Regions from separate parts of the Sphingomonas sp. GC_Shp_6 genome, predicted to be linked through region 2. Evidence: predicted binding sites of a transcription regulator. Region 2 holds the regulator's gene; each other region holds the start of a gene.
What was found. Region 2 encodes LexA, which represses DNA repair genes until DNA is damaged. Its sites were predicted from a motif close to GTTCCNCNCTTGTTCT; they were not measured.
Positions count from the first base shown of each region.

Region 1: the regulator LexA is predicted to act here: its motif matches at 5,551-5,566, upstream of uvrA (excinuclease ABC subunit UvrA).
Region 3: the regulator LexA is predicted to act here: its motif matches at 4,340-4,355, upstream of rmuC (DNA recombination protein RmuC).

Region 1 covers NZ_JALNUO010000012.1:94,417-101,347, forward strand. Annotated here, with positions in the region: gene OXQ95_RS13880 (2-oxoglutarate dehydrogenase E1 component) at 1-690, shown strand, start outside; gene odhB (2-oxoglutarate dehydrogenase complex dihydrolipoyllysine-residue succinyltransferase) at 820-2,082, shown strand; gene lpdA (dihydrolipoyl dehydrogenase) at 2,213-3,613, shown strand; gene OXQ95_RS13895 (GCN5-related N-acetyltransferase) at 3,742-4,074, shown strand; gene OXQ95_RS13900 (energy transducer TonB) at 4,141-4,950, opposite strand; gene OXQ95_RS13905 (hypothetical protein) at 5,070-5,399, opposite strand; gene uvrA (excinuclease ABC subunit UvrA) at 5,573-6,931, shown strand, end outside.
Region 2 covers NZ_JALNUO010000004.1:209,703-216,633, reverse strand. Annotated here, with positions in the region: gene OXQ95_RS07360 (HAMP domain-containing sensor histidine kinase) at 1-151, shown strand, start outside; gene OXQ95_RS07355 (hypothetical protein) at 116-322, opposite strand; gene OXQ95_RS07350 (citrate synthase) at 322-1,605, opposite strand; gene gltX (glutamate--tRNA ligase) at 1,626-3,044, opposite strand; gene OXQ95_RS07340 (ComEC/Rec2 family competence protein) at 3,130-5,325, shown strand; gene lexA (transcriptional repressor LexA) at 5,316-5,984, opposite strand; gene glp (gephyrin-like molybdotransferase Glp) at 6,040-6,931, opposite strand, start outside.
Region 3 covers NZ_JALNUO010000003.1:103,606-110,536, forward strand. Annotated here, with positions in the region: gene OXQ95_RS04860 (HPr kinase/phosphatase C-terminal domain-containing protein) at 1-311, shown strand, start outside; gene rapZ (RNase adapter RapZ) at 308-1,228, shown strand; gene OXQ95_RS04870 (PTS sugar transporter subunit IIA) at 1,245-1,652, shown strand; gene OXQ95_RS04875 (HPr family phosphocarrier protein) at 1,649-1,924, shown strand; gene OXQ95_RS04880 (RNA methyltransferase) at 1,931-2,731, shown strand; gene rmuC (DNA recombination protein RmuC) at 2,938-4,290, opposite strand; gene def (peptide deformylase) at 4,418-4,942, opposite strand; gene recR (recombination mediator RecR) at 5,009-5,605, opposite strand; gene fmt (methionyl-tRNA formyltransferase) at 5,659-6,660, shown strand; gene truA (tRNA pseudouridine(38-40) synthase TruA) at 6,657-6,931, shown strand, end outside.

The DNA.
Region 1 (6,931 bases), on a different contig from region 2:
GGTTACGAGGGGCAGGGGCCCGAGCATAGCTCGGCACGGCCCGAGCGCTTCCTGCAACTGTGCGCGGGCGACAATATGCAGGTCGCGAACTGCACGACGCCGGCGAACTACTATCACCTGCTGCGCCGGCAGATGCACCGTTCGTTCCGCAAGCCGCTGATCGTGATGACGCCGAAATCGCTGCTGCGCCACAAGATGGCGGTGTCGAAGGCGGAGGAATTCGTCGGCGACACGCATTTCCGGCGCATCCTGTCCGATCCCGCCGCCCCCGCCGATGCCGCGACGAAGCGCGTCGTGCTGTGCACCGGCAAGGTGGCGTACGACCTGATGGAGGCGCGCGATGCGGCGGGCGACACGACGACGCAGATCGTCCGCATCGAGCAGCTCTATCCCTTCCCCGGCGAGCCTCTGGCCAAGCGCCTGGCGCGCATGCCCGCGCTCGAGGACGTGGTTTGGGCGCAGGAAGAGCCGAAGAACCAGGGCTATTGGTTCTTCGTCGAGCCGATGATCGAGGAGGCGCTGGCCAGCGCCGGCGGCCGGATCGCGCGGGCGCGCTATGCCGGCCGGATGGCGTCGGCCTCGCCCGCCACGGGCCTGATGAAGCGCCATCAGACGGAGCAGGCCGCGCTCGTCGCGGACGCGCTGGGACAGAATGTGCGCGACGAGATCCGGCGCACGCGGAAGTCGTAAGGGAACGGCCAACCACCCGGGCGAACGCCGGGGTGGTTGGCAAGGTGGATGTAACGTAGCGCAACGATCGATCCGCGTCGTTGCGTACCTGGACCCCGGCTTCCGCCGGGGTGGTAAGGAAAAAAGAACATGGCAACCGAAGTCACCGTACCCGTTCTGGGCGAATCGATCACCGAAGCGACGCTCGGCGAATGGCTGAAGCAGCCGGGCGACCCGGTAAAGGCCGACGAGCCGATCGCCAGCCTGGAGACCGACAAGGTCTCGGTTGAGGTGCCCTCGCCGGTCGCGGGCGTGATGGGCGAACATGCCGTCAAGGTGGGCGACACGGTGCAGGTCGGCGCGATGATCGCCACGGTCGACGCCGGCGGCGCGGCGCCGGCCGCAGCCCCGCAGGCAGGGGCGACCACCGGCAACGCCGACATGGCGGACAAGGCGAAGGACGGCACCGGCCCCGGTCCCGGCGAGCAGCCCCGCGAGCGCAGTGGCGAGGCGCCGGCGAGCGATTCGCCGGCGGCGCTGTCGCCCTCGGTGCGGCGCGCAGTGCTGGAACACGGCGTCGATCCGTCGACCGTGAAGGGCTCGGGCCGCGACGGGCGGATCACCAAGGACGATGTCGTCGCCGCCGCATCGAAGCCCGCGCCTGCGGCGGCTGCCGCGCCCGCGCCCTCGGCTGCGGCCCCCGCGCCGTCGGGCCGCAAGGAAGAGCGCGTCCGCATGACGCGGCTGCGCCAGACGATCGCCAAGCGCCTGAAGGAGGCACAGAACACCGCCGCGATGCTCACGACGTTCAACGACGTCGACATGACCGCGGTGATCGCCGCGCGCGCGAAGTACAAGGATCTGTTCGAGAAGAAGCACGGCGTACGGCTCGGCTTCATGGGCTTCTTCGTGAAGGCCGCGACGATGGCGCTGAAGGACATCCCGAGCGTCAACGCCTCGATCGACGGCGACGACATCGTCTATCACGACTATGCCGACATTTCGGTGGCGGTCTCGTCGCCCGGCGGTCTCGTCGTTCCCGTCATCCGCGATGCCGACCGGATGAGCGTCGCGCAGGTCGAGAAGACGATCGGCGATTTCGGCCGCCGCGCCAAGGACGGCACGCTGAAGATGGACGAGATGAAGGGCGGCACCTTCACCATCTCGAACGGCGGCGTCTTCGGTTCGCTGATGTCCACCCCGATCATCAACCCGCCGCAGTCCGCGGTGCTCGGCCTCCACCGCATCGACGAACGCCCGGTCGCGGTGAACGGCCAGGTGGTGATCCGCCCGATGATGTATCTGGCGCTCAGCTACGATCACCGCCTGATCGACGGCCGCGAGGCGGTTACCTTCCTCGTCGCGCTGAAGAACGCGATCGAGGACCCGACGCGGATCCTGATCGACCTGTAAGCAACCGAGATGGCCTGTTCCCCGGCGGAGGCCGGGGCCCAGTGGGGAAGGCCGATGTAAACGGGCGCGGCGATCATTACATGCCGTCCCGCAACTGGGCCCCGGCCTCCGCCGGGGAACGGAGATGAAAATGGCCGACGAAACCTACGATTATGACGTCCTCGTGATCGGCTCGGGCCCGGGCGGTTACGTCGCGGCGATCCGCGCGGCGCAGCTGGGCCTGCGCACCGCGTGCGCGGAAAGCCGCGAGACTCTGGGCGGCACGTGCCTCAACGTCGGCTGCATCCCGTCCAAGGCGCTGCTCCATGCGTCCGAGATCTTCGAGGAGGCCAGCAGCGGCCATCTCGCCAAGTTCGGCATCGAGATCCAGGGCGCGACGCTCAACCTCGACCAGATGCACGCCGAAAAGGCGAAGGCCGTCAAGGAGCTGACCGGCGGCATCGAATTCCTGTTCAAGAAGAACAAGGTGACGTGGCTGAAGGGCCGCGCCGCCTTCAAGGACGCGCACAGCGTCGAGGTGGCGGGCCAGACCGTGACCGCGAAGAACATCGTCATCGCGACCGGCTCCAGCGTCACGCCGCTGCCGGGGGTGGAGATCGACCAGCAGGTCGTGGTGGACAGCACCGGCGCGCTGGCGCTGCCCAAGGTGCCCGAGCATCTGGTGGTGATCGGCGGCGGCGTGATCGGGCTGGAGCTGGGTTCGGTCTGGCGGCGTCTGGGCGCCAGGGTGACCGTGGTCGAATATCTCGACCAGATCCTGCCGGGCTTCGACGGCGAGGTCCGCAAGGAAAGCGCCAAGCTGTTCAAGAAGCAGGGCATGGAATTGAAGACCGGCACCAAGGTGACCGGCGTCACCGTCCAGGGCGAACGCGCCTCGGTTCAGGTCGAGCCCGCGGCCGGCGGCACGGGCGAGACGCTTCAGGCCGATGCGGTGCTGGTGGCGATCGGCCGCAAGCCCAATCTCGACGGGCTGAACCTCGCCGCGATCGGGTTGGAGCCCAACGCCCGCGGCCAGATTGCGACCGATCACAGCTTCCGCACCGCCGTCGACGGCGTGTGGGCGATCGGCGACTGCATCCCCGGCCTGATGCTCGCGCACAAGGCGGAGGACGAGGGCGTCGCGGTGGCCGAGAACATCGCCGGCCAGACCGGCATCGTGAACGAGGACGTGATCCCGAGCGTCGTCTACACCATGCCCGAGATCGCGGGCGTCGGCATGACCGAGGAGGCCGCGCGCGAAAAGGGCGACGTGAAGGTCGGCAAGTTCCCGATGGTCGCCAACAGCCGTGCGAAGACCAACCGCGACACCGACGGCTTCGTGAAGGTGATCGCGGACGCCAAGTCGGACCGCGTGCTGGGCGTGTGGATCGTCGCCAGCCTCGCCGGCACGATGATCGCGGAAGCCGCGATCGCGATGGAGTTCGGCGCGACCAGCGAGGACATCGCTTACACCTGCCACGCGCATCCGACGCATGCCGAGGCGATGAAGGAAGCCGCGATGGCGGTGACGGGCAAGCCGATCCACGTCTGACCGGGCGAGGTCGTAGCGAAGCTACGGTCGAGCCAAGCAGCGGTCAGACCGGCCTGCGCGGCCCAAAGCCGCGTCCGAGGTCATGGGACTTGCTCCCATGACGGCTTCCCATCCGTGGAGCACCGCGCATGCCGTCCCCTGATCCCGCCCGCGCCGCACTCGAGACGGCGTGGCTTCATCTCACGCGCGTCACGCTCCCCGCGCTCGCGGCCCCGCGCGGCTGGCCGGTGCGCGCGGATCATTGCTTCCAGCGCATCCTGCTCGACCATGCGTTCGGCGGCTGCTGGTACGATCATGTCGCGCGCCGCCCGGCCTATGCGCATGCCGACGCGGCCGCCTTGGCCCGCGCCATCGCGCTCGGTGAGGCGGCGGTGGCGGGCGAGGCGGACATGGCGGCGCTGAACCGCGCGTCGCTCGCGTGGCGGGGCAAGGCGAACCCGACGTGCCAGCGCGGCAGGTGACCGCCGCCAAAGCAACTTTTGACCAACCAGACTCACGCCGTTCGTGCTGGTCGAAAACGCTCTAGATTAAGGCAATTGCCAGACGACCGGCAGGATCGACCAGCTTGCGATGGCCTTGCCGCCCGTATCGTGTGACGGAGTGTAGCGGATCCGCTTCGCGATCTCGCAGGTGGCGGCGTCCAGCGATCGGGATCGCGATGACGTGACCACGCGGCAATTGGTAACCTGCCCGGTCACGTCGATGGCCAGCAGCGCGATGACGCGACCCTGCTCACGGGCGTGCATTGCCTCGACCGGATAGCTGTCCGGCCCGAACCATCGTCCAGGATTGCCCTCGACCGGCGTCGGCGGGTCGGCGTCGAAGAACAGCGCCGGATCAACGCCCCAGTTGGTGAGCAGTTGAACCTCGCACCTATGGAGCGTCGCCATCAGGAATCCGGTCGACGTCAGCATCGCCGTTCGGGTCTTGTTGCCGATCGTGATCGTGATCGTGGAAGCCTTCGCCAAGGCAGTCAGCCACGCACGCTCGCCGTGGATATGCGTGATGAGCCGATGATCGCCGACGCCGAAGCTTTCATAGAACGCGGTCGCATTCACATTGCCGGGATCGATGGCGATCTGGGCCCGCCCCCTACGGCTGTCCTCGGTGCCGCGACCGGGTTCCAGGACGACCACCTCCATGTTTTGCTGGGTGGGGAAGGGACGGAATACGATGGTGATCTCGTCACGCCCTTCGCCGAACTGGCGGGCCGCAGTGCACATGTCATCGTCGAAGGCGACTACCCACTTGCCGGAAGGGGAAAGCCGTTGCGCAGATGGCGGCGCCGCCCGGCTTCCCGACGAGGCCACGGACAGGAGGATCATGGCCAGCGTCATGACCGCCCATCGCGTCAACCCGTTCCGCACTGCTCCGCCTGCCGTCATGTCCCGTCCCCCCCCTTCCGGAGCCATGTAGCCGATCGACGGGCCGGGGTAACGGACAGATGGATCGGGTTCTACACCCGCTTCCCGAAAAACTGCCCCAGCGCGCGTTCGGCGGCGCCCATGAAGGCGTCGGCCATCGCCTGCGGATCCGGTGCGCTCTGCGTGCCCTGGGGCGGGGCGTCGGGGGCTTCGGGGGCGGGGCGCGCGGACTCGGGCGGGGTCTGCGCGCGCTTGGCGAGCGCGGCGGTGGCGGCGGTCGCGGCCATAGCGAGGCCGGCGGTCAGCACCTGCCGTCCTTCGGGGCTCTGCGCGCGCTCGATCAGCGCGTTGCCGGCCTTGCGCAGGTCCTTGGGCAGCTTCACCCCGGCGATGCGCTTGGGGATCTTCGTCGTCTTGGCCATGGTCGCGTCCTTTCGTGTATCAGACAGATAATACACGATCGCCCACCTTCAACCAGCGGGGCTTCGACCCCGGCGCGCAACCATGGTGGCGGGGCGACGTTCGTGTTCCTATCTCGTCCCCCGGCCCGATCCGCCCTCTGGCGCTCCCTGCAGAACAGAAGTAGAACTCGTCCATGTCCCTGACCAAGATCTCCGTCCGCGGCGCGCGCGAGCACAACCTCAAGGACGTCGATATCGACATCCCCCGCGACACGCTGACGGTCATCACCGGCCTGTCGGGGTCGGGCAAGTCGAGCCTCGCCTTCGACACCATCTATGCCGAGGGCCAGCGGCGCTATGTCGAGAGCCTGTCGGCCTATGCGCGCCAGTTCCTCGAACTGATGCAGAAGCCCGATGTCGATCATATCGAGGGGCTCTCCCCCGCCATCTCGATCGAGCAGAAGACCACGAGCCGCAACCCGCGCTCCACGGTGGCGACCGTCACCGAGATCTACGACTATATGCGCCTGCTCTGGGCGCGCGTCGGCGTGCCCTACAGCCCCGCCACCGGCGAGCCGATCGCCGCGCAGACCGTCAGCCAGATGGTCGACCGCGTGCTGGCGCTGCCCGAGGGCACGCGGCTGTACCTGCTCGCGCCCGTCGTGCGCGGCCGCAAGGGCGAATACCGCAAGGAGCTGCAGGAATGGCAGAAGGCGGGCTTCACCCGCGTGCGGATCGACGGGCAGATCCACGAGATCGACGAGGCGCCCGCGCTCGACAAGAAATACAAGCACGACATCGAGGTGGTGGTCGACCGCCTCGTGACGGGCGGCGACATCGCGACCCGGCTGGCGGAAAGCTTCGAGACCGCGCTGAAGCTGGCCGAGGGGCTGGCCTATGTCGATCCCGCCGATCCGGTCGAGGCGCATACCCCCAAATCCGAAGTGCTGGGCGATCATGCGCCGCCCGGCCGCATCGTGTTCAGCGAGAAATTCGCCTGCCCGGTCAGCGGCTTCACGATCAGCGAGATCGAGCCCCGGCTGTTCAGCTTCAACGCGCCGCAGGGGGCGTGCCCGGCCTGTGACGGCCTCGGCGAGAAGCTGCTGTTCGACGAGGACCTCGTCGTGCCCAATCACGGCCTGTCGATCAAGAAGGGCGCGGTGGTGCCCTGGGCGAAATCCAATCCGCCCAGCCCCTATTACATGCAGGTGCTGGGCAGCCTGGCGCGCGAATTCGCCTTTTCGCTCGAGACGCCGTGGGCCGAGCTGCCCGAGGAGGTGCGCCGCACCATCCTCCACGGCTCCAAGGGCAAGCCCGTCACGCTGACCTTCATCGACGGCAAGAAGAAGTACGACGTTTCCAAGCCCTTCGAGGGCGTGATCGGCAATCTCAACCGCCGCATGCTCCAGACCGAGAGCGCGTGGATGCGCGAGGAGCTGGCGAAGTACCAGTCCGCAGCACCCTGCGAGGTGTGCCACGGCGCGCGCCTCAAGCCCGAGGCGCTGGCGGTGAAGATCGCGATGAAGGACATCGCCTATGCCACGCATCTGTCG
Region 2 (6,931 bases):
CGAAGTCGGTGGCAACGGCCTCGGCCTCTATATCGCCCGGCGGCTCGCGCGCGCGATGGGCGGCGATCTCGATGTGGAAAGCGCGCCCGGCGAAGGCGCGCGCTTCACCCTCACGTTACCGGCGGCCGATCCGGCGCGCGGCGAGTATTAGCGCCAACCCGATCACCGCGAGTGCCGCACCGCGATCCGCCCAGGCCCGCTGTTCGAGCATGAAGCTCGAGGCGGGCCAATGGACGTAACCCAGCCCCTGGCCGATCCAGAGCAATCCCATCAGCGTGGCCAGCACGCCGATGACGATCAGGATCGGCCGGAGGCGTGCCATCACCGCTTGTCCGCCGGCACATATTCGCGCTGCGTCGGGCCGGTGTAGAGCTGACGCGGCCGGCCGATCTTCTGGTCGGGATCGGTAATCATCTCGTTCCACTGCGCGACCCAGCCGACGGTGCGGGCGAGCGCGAAGAGCACGGTGAACATGGACGTCGGGAAGCCGATCGCCGACAGGATCACGCCCGAATAGAAATCGACGTTCGGGAACAGCTTCTTCTCGACGAAATAGGGATCGTTGAGCGCCAGTTCCTCGAGCTGCAACGCCACGTCGAACACGGGATCATTGACCTTCAGCTCGGCGAACACCTCGCGCACCGTCTGCTGCATCACGGTCGCACGCGGATCGTAATTCTTGTACACGCGGTGGCCGAAGCCCATCAGGCGGAACGGATCGTTCTTGTCCTTGGCGCGCGCGATATATTCCGGGATGCGATCGACCGTGCCGATCTCGCGCAGCATGTTGAGCGCGGCTTCGTTCGCGCCGCCATGCGCGGGCCCCCACAGGCAGGCGATGCCGGCCGCGATGCATGCGAACGGGTTCGCGCCCGACGATCCGGCGAGGCGGACGGTCGAGGTCGAGGCGTTCTGCTCGTGATCGGCGTGGAGGATGAAGATCCGGTCCATCGCGCGCTCGATCACCGGGTTCACGACATAGGGCTCGGCGGGTACGCCGAACGTCATGCGCAGGAAATTGCCCGTGTAGCTGAGCGAATTGTCGGGATAGAGGAAGGGCTGGCCCAGGCTGTACTTGTAAGCCATCGCCGCCAGCGTCGGCATCTTGGCGATCAGCCGGTGCGAGGCGATGGTGCGCTGTACCGGATCGTGGACGTCGGTCGAATCATGGTAGAAGGCGCTAAGCGCGCCGACCACGCCGCACATGATCGCCATCGGATGCGCATCGCGGCGGAACCCGCGGAAGAAGGTCGCGAGCTGCTCGTGCACCATGGTGTGACGCGTGATCGTGCCCGTGAAGGCGTCGAGTTCGTCGGCGGTGGGCAGTTCGCCGTTCAGCAGGAGGTGGCACACCTCCATGAAGTTCGACTGTTCCGCCAGCTCGCCGATCGGATAGCCGCGGTGGAGCAGCACGCCCTCGTCACCGTCGATATAGGTGATTTCCGAGCGGCAGCTCGCCGTCGAGGTGAAGCCCGGATCATAGGTGAACGCGCCGGTCTGGCCATACATCTTGCGGATATCGACCACATCGGGGCCGATCGTGCCCGACAGGACCGGATATTCGAAGTCCTTGCCGTCGAGGGACAGTTTGGCTGCGTCGCTCATGATCGTGATCCTTCCTCGCTTTACGGAGCCATCCGGTCGGCGATCCGGGCCAGGCTCTCGTCGCGCCCGAGCAATGCGAGCACGTCGAAGATGCCGGGCGACGTCCTGCGTCCCGTCAGCGCGACGCGGAGCGGCTGGGCAGCCTGGCCGAGCTTCAAGCCCCGCTCTTCCGCCACCCGGCGTACCGCGTCTTCGAGCGCCTCCGTATCCCAGTGGTGCACCGCGTCAAGCGCGGCGTGCAGCGCCCCCAGCGTCGCCGGCGCGTCGCCCTCCAGCAGCGGGGCCGCATCGGCATCGATCGCGAGCGGTCGCGTGGCGAAGAGGAAGGCGGCGCCGTCCGCCAGCGCGTTCAGATTGGCCGCGCGCGGCTTCATCGACGGCATCGCGCGGGCAAGCAGGTCGACCGTATCCGGCCGGCCGATCCGCGCGGCGACGAGCGCCGCGAGCCGCGAATCATCCGCCTCGCGAATATAATGGCCGTTGAGATTTTCGAGCTTCTTCAGATCGAAGCGCGAGGGGCTCTTGCCCACGCCCGACAGATCGAACCAGGCGATCGCCTGATCCCGGCTGATGATCTCGTCATCGCCATGCCCCCAGCCGAGGCGCAGCAGATAATTGTCCATCGCCTCGGGCAGGATGCCGAGTGCGTCGCGATAGGCGTCGATCCCCACCGCGCCGTGACGCTTGCTGAGCTTTGCGCCATCCGATCCGTGGATCAGCGGGATGTGCGCATAGACCGGCTCGGGCCAGCCCATCGCGCGGATGATGGGCAATTGGCGGAACGCGTTGTTGAGATGGTCGTCGCCGCGGATCACGTGAGTCACGCCCATGTCGTGATCGTCGACCACCACTGCCAGCATATAGGTGGGCGTGCCATCCGAACGCAGCAGGACGAGATCGTCCAGCTCGGCATTCTGCACAGTCACCGCGCCCTGCACGCGATCGACGATCGTCGTTGCGCCCTCGGTCGGTGCCTTCAGGCGGACCACATAGGGCGCGCCATCGGGCGCTGCGTTTGGCGCGCGGTCGCGCCAAGGGCTGCGGATGCGCAGCGGCTTCTTTGCCGCCTCCGCCTCGGCGCGCATCGCGGTCAGTTCGTCCTGGGTCATGTAGCAGCGATAGGCATGACCGTTCGCGACCATAGCATGCGCGACCTCGGCATGGCGCTCGGCACGCGCGGCCTGATAGACGGGCGGCTCGTCGGGCGCGAGGCCCAGCCAGTCCATGCCGTCGAGAATGGCGTCGATCGCCTCCTGCGTGGAGCGTTTGCGATCGGTGTCCTCGATCCGCAGCAGGAACTTGCCGCCGTTCGCGCGCGCATAGAGCCAGTTGAACAGCGCCGTGCGGCCGCCGCCCAGATGCAGATAGCCCGTCGGCGACGGCGCGAAGCGGGTGACGACCGCGGCGTTGGGGGCGGCGGCGGACGGGGCTCCGCCAATCCCGGTATCGGTATCGGTTGCGCTCAAGCGCGCCTACTCCCAGACTGTTTGATCGATGGCCTCTTTCGCCGCGGCAGCCCCTAGCATGCGCGTTTCGCGCCGACAATTCGGCGCGCGGGCGGGCGATGCGCTCGAACGCTGGCTGGAGGCGGAGCGCGACCAGCTCGCCTTGTGGGTGCCGGTCGCGATGGGGGCCGGGGTGGCGGCGTGGTACGCGCTGCCCGATGCGGCGGCATGGACGGCGGCGGTGCTGGCGATGCTCGGTCTCGGCCTCATGGCGTTGGCGGTCGGCCGGGGCGGGCGCGCGGCGCGGGCGGCGGCGATCGCGCTGTTGATGGCGGCCTTGGGGGCGATGCTGATCTGGGCGCGCGCGGAGCGTGTCGCCGCCCCGGTGCTCGGCGCGCCCGCCATCGCCAGCTTCGCCGGCATGGTGGAGCGCGTCGAGCCGCTGCCAGCGCGCGACCTCGTGCGGCTGACGCTGGCGCCGCGCGCCGGTGCGACGGGCGTGGACGGCGAACCGGTCGCGCTGCCGGCGCGCGTACGCGTGAACCTCGCCACCGCCGACGCGCCCCGGGGCGTGACGCCGGGCGCGGTGGTGGCGCTGCGTGCGCGGTTGATGCCGCCGGCCCCCCCGACCGTGCCCGGCGCCTATGATTTCGCGCAAGCCGCCTGGTTCGCGCGGATCGGCGCGACCGGGCGCGGCTTCGCGCCGGTGCGGCTGGTGGCGGCCGGGGCGCCGGGATCGGGGCTGCGCGCCAGCCTTTCGGCGCATATCGAATCGAAGATCCCCGGCAGCGCGGGCGGCATCGCCTCCGCACTCGCGACCGGCGACATGGGCGCGATCACGCAGGACGATTCGGATGCGATGCGTAAGGCTGGGCTGGCGCATCTGCTCTCGGTGAGTGGGTTGCACATCACCGCCGCGGTGGCGGCGACGATGCTGATCGTGATGCGGCTGCTCGCGCTCAGCCCGACGCTGGCGCTGCGCGTCCGACTGCCGATGATCGCGGCGCTGGCGGGCGCGGCGGCGGCAATCGGCTATACGCTGCTCACCGGCGCGGAGGTGCCGACGATCCGGTCCTGCGTGGCGGCCTTGCTGGTGCTGGCGGCGTTCGCGCTCGGGCGGCAAGCGATGACGCTGCGGCTCGTCGCGACTGGGGCGGTGGTGGTGCTGCTCGCCTGGCCCGAGGCGGTGGCGGGACCGAGCTTCCAATTGTCGTTCGCCGCGGTCACGGCGATCATGGCGCTGCACGAACATCCGCGCATCCACGCGCTGTTCGGCCCGCACGAGGAGGCGCGGGGACGGCGGATGCTGCGCGAGGGCGGATCGCTGCTGCTTACCGGGCTGGTGGTCGAACTCGCGCTGATGCCGATCGCGGTGTTTCACTTCCATAAGGAGGGGGTGTACGGCGCGATCGTCAATCTGGTCGCGATCCCGCTGACCACCTTCGTCGTCATGCCGCTGGAGGCGCTGGCGCTGCTGTTCGACGGGGTGGGGCTGGGCGCGCCCTGGTGGTGGCTGACGGCGCGGTCGCTCGATCTGCTGCTGTGGATGGCGCGCGCCACCGCGGCGGCGCCGGGATCGGTCGCAGCCCTGCCGGCGATGCCGACCGGCGCCTATGCGCTGACGATCGTCGGCGGCTTGTGGATCGCGCTGTGGCGGACGCGGGTGCGGCGTCTAGGCGTCATCCCGCTTGCGATCGGCGCGCTCTGGGCGGTCACGACGCCCGCGCCCGATCTGCTGGTCACCGGCGACGGACGCCATGTCGCGATGCGCACGCCGGAGGGCGGCCTCGCGCTGCTGCGCGACCGCACCGGCGACTATACCGCGACGACGCTCGGCGAGAATGGCGGCGTGCTGGGGCTGCCCGAATTGCTGTCCGATCGGAACGACGCCCGGTGCAGCCGCGACGCCTGCATCGCCGATCGTGTGGCGGCCGGCCGCCACTGGCGCATCCTCGCGACACGCAGCGGCTATCGGCTGGAGGCGCCCGAGCTGATCGCGGCGTGCGCGACGGCGGACATCGCGATCAGCGAGCGCTGGTTGCCCAAGGCGTGCCGCCCGCGCTGGCTGAAGCTCGACAAGCCAGTGCTCGTGAAAACCGGCGGCGTGGCGATCACGCTTGGGCGCGGGGTCATGACCGTCCGCGATCCCGCCGATCGCCACCCCTGGCGCGATGCGCCGACGCTTACGGTCGTGCGCCGGGACCGTTGGCCCGCACGGCACGGCTGGCGTGTCAGCGATCCGCGCGCCCGCGAAGGCCGTTCGCCTCAATCGTAGCGGCGCAGGATCCCGGACAGTTTGCCCTGTACGCGCACCTGCGCGGGCGCATAGCGCTGCGGATCATAGGCGCGATTTGCCGGGTCGAGCCGGACCATCGCGCCCTCGCGACGGAAATATTTGAGCGTCGCCTCGCTGTCCTCGATCAGCGCGACCACGATCTCGCCGTCACGCGCCGTCTCGGTGCGGCGGATGAGCGCGTAATCGCCGTCGAGGATCCCCGCCTCGACCATCGAATCGCCCGAGACTTCGAGTGCATAATGTTCGCCCGAGCCCAGTAGCGCTGCGGGCACCGCGAGCATCGAACTGCCCTCGAACGCCTCGATCGGCACACCGGCCGCGATCCGGCCGTGGAGCGGGATCTCGATCACGTCGTTGGCGGCCTGCGGCACCGGCTTCAGCTCGGGCGCCTTGGCGGGCTTGGTCGCCGCCTTCTTCTCCGGCCGTTCGGGCATGCGTAGCACCTCGAGCGCGCGCGCACGGTTCGGCAGGCGGCGGATGAAGTTGCGCTCCTCGAGTGCCGAGATCAGCCGGTGAACGCCCGATTTCGATTTCAGGTCGAGCGCCTCCTTCATCTCCTCGAACGACGGAGAGACGCCCGTTTCGTTCAGGCGATCGTTGATGAAGCAGACGAGCTCGTGCTGTTTGCGCGTGAGCATGGCGATCCTCCGTCCAGAACAGACGTCGAACTTATACGGAACATAAAAATTGCCGTCAAGCGATGACGAGGATTTCCGCCGAGTCGCCGGCGCGGGCCGCGGGGGCATTCGCCGCGCGCACGATCAGGCAGTTCGCGCGCGCCAGCGTCAGCAGCATCGAACTGTCCTGGATCGACGACGCGTAGGCGAGCCCGTCGCGAAGCTGTCCGCGCAGATAATCGGTGCGCGCGTTGTTGGCCGGCAGATCCTCGCCGAGCGTCGTGCGAACGGTGGGCGGAAAGGGATCGGCCGCCCCGGCCAGATGCGCGACGAGCGGCTTCACGAACAGCACCGCGGTGACGAACGCCGAAACGGGATTGCCCGGCAGCCCGAGCAGCACGGCGTCGCCCAGCCGCCCCGCCATCATCGGCTTGCCGGGGCGAAGCGCGATCCGCCAAAAATCGATCGTTCCGCCCGCCGCCTCCAGCGCGGGGCGGACGAGATCGTGATCGCCGACCGACGCGCCGCCGGTGGTGACGAGCAGATCCGCTTCGACCGAGGCGAACGCATCGCGCAGCGCGTCGAGCCGATCGGGCAGGATGCCGAGATCGATCACATCGACGGGCAGGTCCGCCAGCATCGCAGCGAGCATCGCGCCGTTCGACTCGGGCAATTGCAGCCCCGTAAGCGTCGATCCCGGCGGCACGAGTTCGTCGCCCGTCGCCGCTACCGCCACGCGGACCCGGCGCCTTACGTGCAAAATGCCGCGGCCGCTCGTCGCCGCCACCGCGATCCGCGCGGGCGTCAGCCGCTCGCCCGCCGCCACGAGCCGGTCGCCGATGGTGAAATCCAGGCCCTTGCGCCGCGTGTTGCGCCCTTCGGTCATCGGGCCTTCGCCGTCGAGCATCACCCGGTCGCCGTCGCGCGCGGCCTCTTCCTGGATCAGCACGGTGTCCGCGCCTTCGGGC
Region 3 (6,931 bases), on a different contig from region 2:
ATCGGGGTGCGGTGCTCGTCAGCGACGATTATACGCTGCTGCTGCAGAGCGGCGCGCGGCTGGTGGCGCGCCCGCCCGAGACGATCGCGGGCAAACTGGAAATCCGCGGCCTGGGTATCGTCGCCGAGCCCTATGCCTCCGACGTTCCCGTGGCGTTGCTCGTCCGCCTCGAAACTCCGGTGCCGCGCATGCCCGAGCAGCGGGTGCGGCGGATCGCGGGGATCGACGTGCGGCAGATCGCGATCGACCCCCATCCCGCCTCCGCCCCGATCCTCGTCGAGCGTGCGCTGCTGCAGGAGCCCGCCACATGATCGCCGAACGCAAGGACATCCTGCTCGTCACCGGCATGTCGGGCGCGGGCAAATCCACCGTGCTGAAGACGCTGGAGGATATCGGCTGGGAAGTGGTCGACAATCTGCCGCTCGAATTGCTCGACCGGCTGCTCGACGCCCCTCTGCCCGCCACCGCGGCCGACGCCGCGCAGCCGCTGGCGCTGGGGATCGGCGCGCGCACCCGCGATTTCGATCCCGCCCGGATCGTGCAGCGCATCCGCAACCTGCGCGAGCGCCATGGGCTGGAGGTCGGCACGCTGTTCCTCGATTGCGCGGGCAGCGAGCTGGAGCGCCGCTATTCCGAGACTCGCCGCCGCCATCCGCTCGCGCCCGATCGCCCGGCAAGCGACGGGATCGCGCGCGAACGCGAATTGCTGAGCCCGCTGCGCGATTTCGCCAACCGGCTGATCGACACCACCAGCCTGGCCGCCAACGAACTGGCGCAGCAGGTCCGCGCCACCTTCGCCGGCGAGGAACGGGGCGCGCCGACGCTGTCGGTCATGTCGTTCGGCTTCGCCCGCGGCGTGCCGCGCAACGCCGATCTGGTGTTCGACATGCGCTTCCTGCGCAATCCGCATTGGGATCCCGTGCTGCGACCCGGCACCGGGCTCGACGCCGATGTCGCCGCCTATGTCGCGGCCGATCCCGCCTATGAGGCGGCGGTCGGGCGGATCGAGGAGCTGCTGCTGCTGCTGCTCCCGCGCTACCGCGCCGAGGGAAAATCCTATGTGACGGTGGCGTTCGGCTGTACCGGGGGGAGACACCGCTCGGTCCATGTGACCGACCGCGTCGCGCGGCGGTTGCACGACGCGGGATTTTCGCCCACGGTTGCGCATCGCGACCTGGGGGCGGCGCCGCAGGACTCGCTGGAAGGATCGCCGGTCGAGCCAAGATGAGGGATATGCGTTCGCGATGATCGGCCTGGTGCTGGTGACCCATGGGCGGCTCGCCGAGGAATTCGTGACCGCGATGGTGCACGTCGTCGGCCCGCAGGAGCGGATCGCGACGATCGCCATCGGCCCCGATGACGATATGGAGAGCCGCCGTGCGGATATCGCCGCCGCGATCGAGGCGGTGGATATCGGCCGCGGTGTGATCGTGCTGACGGATCTGTTCGGCGGGACGCCGTCCAATCTGGCCATTTCGCTGATGGAGCGCGGCCGGGTCGAGGTGATCGCGGGCATGAACCTGCCGATGCTGATCCGGCTCGGCTCCGCGCGCAAGGCGATGAAGGTGGTCGATGCGGTCGCCGCCGCGCGCGAGGCGGGGCGGAAATATATCTCCGTCGCCTCCGAGGTGCTGGGCGAGGCGGCGGCGTGAGCGACGTCGCGCGTGCGGTCCGCATCACCAACCGCCGCGGCCTGCACGCCCGCGCCAGCGCCAAGTTCGTCACGCTTGCCGCCACCCAGCCCTGCGAGATCACCGTCGTGAAGGACGGCTCGGGCCATGTCACCGGCACGTCGATCATGGGGCTGATGATGCTGGGCGCGGCGATGGGCGACACGATCACGATCAGCGCGAACGGCGATGGCGCCGAGGGCGCGGTGACCGCACTGTGCGATCTGGTGGAAGCCAAGTTCGGCGAGGATTGAGCGCCGATGCCGCGGGAGATCACCGCCTATTCCAACCCGCTCGTCAAGCGCGTGCGGGCGCTGCGCGACAAGAAGGGCCGGCGCGAACAGGGCCAGTTCCTGGCCGAGGGGCTGCGCATCCTGACCGAGGCGCGCGAGGCCGGGCGCGTCCCGCGCGTGCTGTTCTATGCCGCCGCCAGCGCGGGCCATGCGCTGGTGTGGGAATTGGTGAAGGCCGTCGAGGCGAGCGACGGCGAGGCGATCGAGACGACGCCCGCGATCCTCGCCCAGCTCTCGGGCAAGGACAATCCACAGGCGGTGGTCGGCGTGTTCGACGAATTCGCCTGTACGTTGGACGATCTCGACCGGTCGCGCGCGGCGATCTGGCTGGTGGCGGAGCGGCTGCGCGATCCGGGCAATCTCGGCACGATCCTGCGCACCGGCGATGCGGTCGGCGCGGGCGCGCTGATCCTGATCGGCGAATGCGCCGACCCGTTCGGCGTGGAAGCGGTGCGCGCCAGCATGGGCGCACTGTTCACCGTGCCCGTGGTGCGCTGTGGCTGGGAGGACTTCCTCGTGTGGCTGCGCCGTGGCGCGGGGCAGCTCGTCGGGCTGAGCCTGCAGACCAACACCGATTATCGCGCTGCGCGTTACGCCGCCCCCACCTTTCTGCTGACGGGCAACGAGGCCCAGGGCATGCCGGCGGACTATGCCGACGCCTGCGACCTGCTCGTCAAGCTGCCCATGCACGGCAAGGCCGACAGCCTGAACGCCGCCGTCGCGACGGCGGTGATGGCCTATGAGGTGCTGGCGCGGGATCTGGTTTAGGGCGCGATGACATTGGCTTGATCGGAGCACGAATCCGTTCGTGCCGAGCTTGTCGAAGCAGGCTTTTCGCAGTCACGCCGTCGCATTCGGAATAGGCCCTTCGGTAAGCTCAGGGCGAACGGGTCAAAGTAACGTCATCGGACTGCAATTCGACATGGGGCCCCCATCGGCGCGTTGCCCGCTGGCGCCGTCCATGGTCACTCCCGCTAGCTCTCCCCCTCACCCGCCGCGATCAGCGCCGGTGCGTCGCCATAGCGCGCCAGCGCCTCCACCGGGGCGACGTCGTCGATCTCGCGCGCGCCGGTGTCGATGTTGAGGTCGCGGAACTTGCGCGCGGTCACCAGGGTGCGGCTTTCGAAGCTGCTGACGAAGCTGTTGTAATTGTTGACCGCGCTCGTCAGGCCACCGCCCACCTTGCGCAGGTCGCCCGCCGCCTTGGCCAGCCGCTCGTAGAGCTCCTTGCCGAGCGCGCCGATATCCTGCGCCTGTTTCGCCATCTTCTCCTGACGCCATACCGCATCGACGGTGCGCGCGATCGCGATCAGGTTGGTGGGGGTGGCGAGCAGCACGCGCTTTTCGAAGGCGAAATCCCACAGGGTGGGATCATGTTCGAGTGCGGCGGAGAGGAAATGTTCGCCCGGCACGAACATGATGACGTAGTCGGGCGCATCCTTGAACTGGTTCCAATAGGCCTTGTTGCCGAGGCCGTTGACGTGTGCGCGCATCGAGGCGGCGTGCGCGGTCAGGCCGCGTGCGCGCTCCTCCTCGTCGACTGCGCCGAACGCGTCCTGATAGGCGTTGAGCGACACCTTGGCATCGATCACCAGGCTGCGGCCGCCGGGCACGCGGACGATCGCGTCGGGGCGCAGCCGCTGGCCGTCCTCCACCGCGACGCTCACCTCGGTCTGGAAATCAGTATGTTCGGATAGGCCGCAGGTCTCGAGCACGTTCTTCAACTGCTGCTCGCCCCAGCGCCCGCGCGACTTGGGGGCGTTGCGCAGCGAGTTGACGAGCTTGGCGGCCTCGCTCGACACCTTCTCCTGGCCGATACGCATCTGCTCGATCTGGCCCTTCAGATCGCCGAACGCGTCGCGGCGATCCGCCTCGACCTTGCCGACCGCCTCCTCGTAGCGCTGAAGCCGGTCGCTGACCGGCTGGAGCATCGATTTGAGGTTCTGGCCCGACACCTCTTCGGACTGGCGGAAGCGGGCTTCGGCGCGTTCGAGGAACTGCGCCTGCGCGGTTTCGAGCGCGCGGGCGGCGGCGGCGCCGAACTGCGCGGTCATGGCGTCGCGCGCTTCCTTCAGTTCGGCGAGCGTGGCTTGGTGCGCGGCGTGGCGCGCCTCGCCCTGCGCGCGCAGGCTCGCCAGCTCCTGCAAGGCAGCGTTGCGTTCGCGCTCGACGGCGTCGCGGGCGGTGCGCATCAGTTCGGCATCGCCCGCCCGGGCGCGTGCGACGGCGAGTTCGCTCGCGAGCGCGGTGCCGCGGCGCGAGGCCAGCAGCCAGCCGGCGAGCAGGCCGATCGCAAGCGCGAGAAGCGCGACGAGGATCAGTTCCACCGACCGGCTCCGGCGAAGTGGGCGAAGGTGATACGCACGAGGAAAAGCCAGGACATGGGCGGAACATAGATCGAACGATCGGGATAGAACAGCGCCATTTTCATGAGGCCCTGCCGATCGCCCGCCATCACCCCAGGCGGCGGGCCTTCGCCAGCTTTTTCAACAACATGTCGCGTTTCAGCTTCGAGACATGGTCGATGAACAGCACGCCGTCGCAATGATCGATCTCGTGCTGCATGCAGGTGGCGAGCAGCCCGTCCATCTCCTCCTCGCGGGACTCGCCCGTGCCGTCCAGCCAGCGGACGCGGCAGCGCGCCGGGCGCGCCACCTCGGCATATTGTTCGGGGATGGACAGGCAGCCCTCGTTATAGGTCGACAGCTCCTCGCTCACCTCGAGGATCTCGGGGTTCACATAGGCGCGCGGATCGCGGACGGGCTTGCCCTCCTCGTCCTCGCGCTCCTGCAGATCGATGACGACGACGCGCTTGGCGACGCCCACCTGGATCGCGGCGAGGCCGATCCCCTTGGCGTCGTACATCGTGTCGGTCATGTCGGCGATCAGCCGGCGGACATCGTCGTCCACCGTCTCGACGGGGAGGGAGAGCGCACGCAAGCGCGGATCGGGGATCTCGACGATGGGAAGAACGGCCATGCGCGCGCTGCTAGGGGAAGCGCGGCGTCGGCGTCAAGCAGAGGGAGGACGTCAAGCGAGCGGGGCTCACGCCACCGGGCGCCGGGCGCGGAGCGCCTGCGCCAGCGTGCCCTCGTCGAGATAATCGAGCTCGCCGCCGACGGGCAGGCCGTGCGCGAGCTGGGTGACACGGATGGGGAAACGCTCGATCCGGTCGGCGATGTAATGCGCCGTCGTCTGCCCTTCCAGCGTGGCGTTCATGGCGAGCACCACCTCGTCGATCCCGCCCGCCTCGATCCGGCGGACGAGCGCGTCGATCGCGAGATCCTCGGGCCGGATGCCCTCCAGCGCGGAAAGCCGGCCGCCCAGCACATGATAACGCCCCGGGAACAGCCGCGAACGGTCGAGCGCCCACAGGTCCGCCACCTCCTCCACCACGCAGAGCGACCGCTGGTCGCGGCGCGGATCGGCGCACACCGCACACGGGTTTGCGGTATCGACATTGCCGCAGGTGGTGCAGGTGACGAGCCGTTCGTCGACTGCGGCGAGCGCGGCGAGCAACGGCCCCAAGGCACCCTCGCGCTTCTTGAGCAGATGGAGCACCGCGCGCCGCGCCGAACGCGGGCCGAGCCCGGGAAGACGCGCGAGCGCCTGGGTCAATGTCTCGATCTCGGGGGAGGCCATCGGAGAACAGATAGGGGGTTGCGCGGCTGCCCGCCAGCGTGTTCGAGGGGGCGATGCGCATCATCTTCATGGGAACGCCCGACTTCGCGGTGCCGACGCTCGACGCGCTCGTCGCGGCCGGGCATTCGGTGGTGGCCGCCTATAGCCAGCCGCCGCGGCCGGGCGGGCGGCGCGGGCGCGAGCTGGTGGCCTCCCCGGTGCAGCGCCGCGCCGAGGCGCTGGGCATCCCGGTGCGAACGCCGGAGCGGCTGCGTTCGCCCGACGAGCAGGCCGCGTTCGCGGCGCTGGATGCCGATGTCGCCGTGGTGGCCGCCTATGGGCTGATCCTGCCGCGCGCGGTGCTGGAGGCGCCGCGGCTCGGCTGCCTCAACGTCCATGGCTCGCTGCTGCCGCGCTGGCGCGGGGCGGCGCCGGTGCAGCGCGCGATCCTGGCGGCCGATGCGGAGACGGGCGTGGGGATCATGCAGATGGAGGCCGGGCTCGACACCGGCCCGGTGCGGCTGGAGCGGCGCACGACCGTGGCGGGGAAGACCGCGGGCGCGCTGACCGACGAACTCGCGCGGCTGGGCGCCGAGGCGATGGTCGCGGTGCTGGCAAATCCCGATGCCTATCCGCCGATCGCGCAACCAGAGGACGGCGTCACCTATGCCGCCAAGATCGACAAGGCGGAGGCGCGGCTGGACTTCACCGCGGACGCCGTAACGGTGGAGCGGCAGGTCCGCGCCTTCGCGCCAGTGCCGGGAGCGTTTTTCGAATTCGGCGGGGAACGGGTGAAGGTGCTGGCGGCGGAGATCGTCGGGGTACAGCCTGACCGTTCCCCGGCGGAGGCCGGCGCCCCGTTGGGCGGAGGTGGCGCTTCATCCCCACTGGACCCCGGCCTTAGCCGGGGAACGGAAGATGGGGGTGCGGCGGGCATTGTGCTCGACGACCGGCTCACCATCGCCTGCGGCTCGGGCGCGATCCGGCCGGTGACGGTGCAGCGCGCGGGCCGCGGCATCGCCAGCGCGGCGGACCTGCTGCGCGGCTTCGCCATTCCGGCGGGCACCCGGCTTTGACGCGCTATGCGCTGACGATCGAATATGACGGCCGCCCCTTTGCCGGGTGGCAACGCCAGGCCAGCGCGCCCAGCGTGCAGCAGGCGCTGGAGGAGGCGGCATTCGCGATGACCGGCGAGCGGATCGCCGTGCACGCCGCCGGGCGCACCGATGCGGGCGTCCACGCGCTGGCGATGCGCGCGCATCTGGATCTGACGGCGGAGGTGGCACCGTTCCGGCTGATGGAGGCGCTGAACGCGCTCGTCCGGCCCGCCCCCGTCGCGGTCACCGA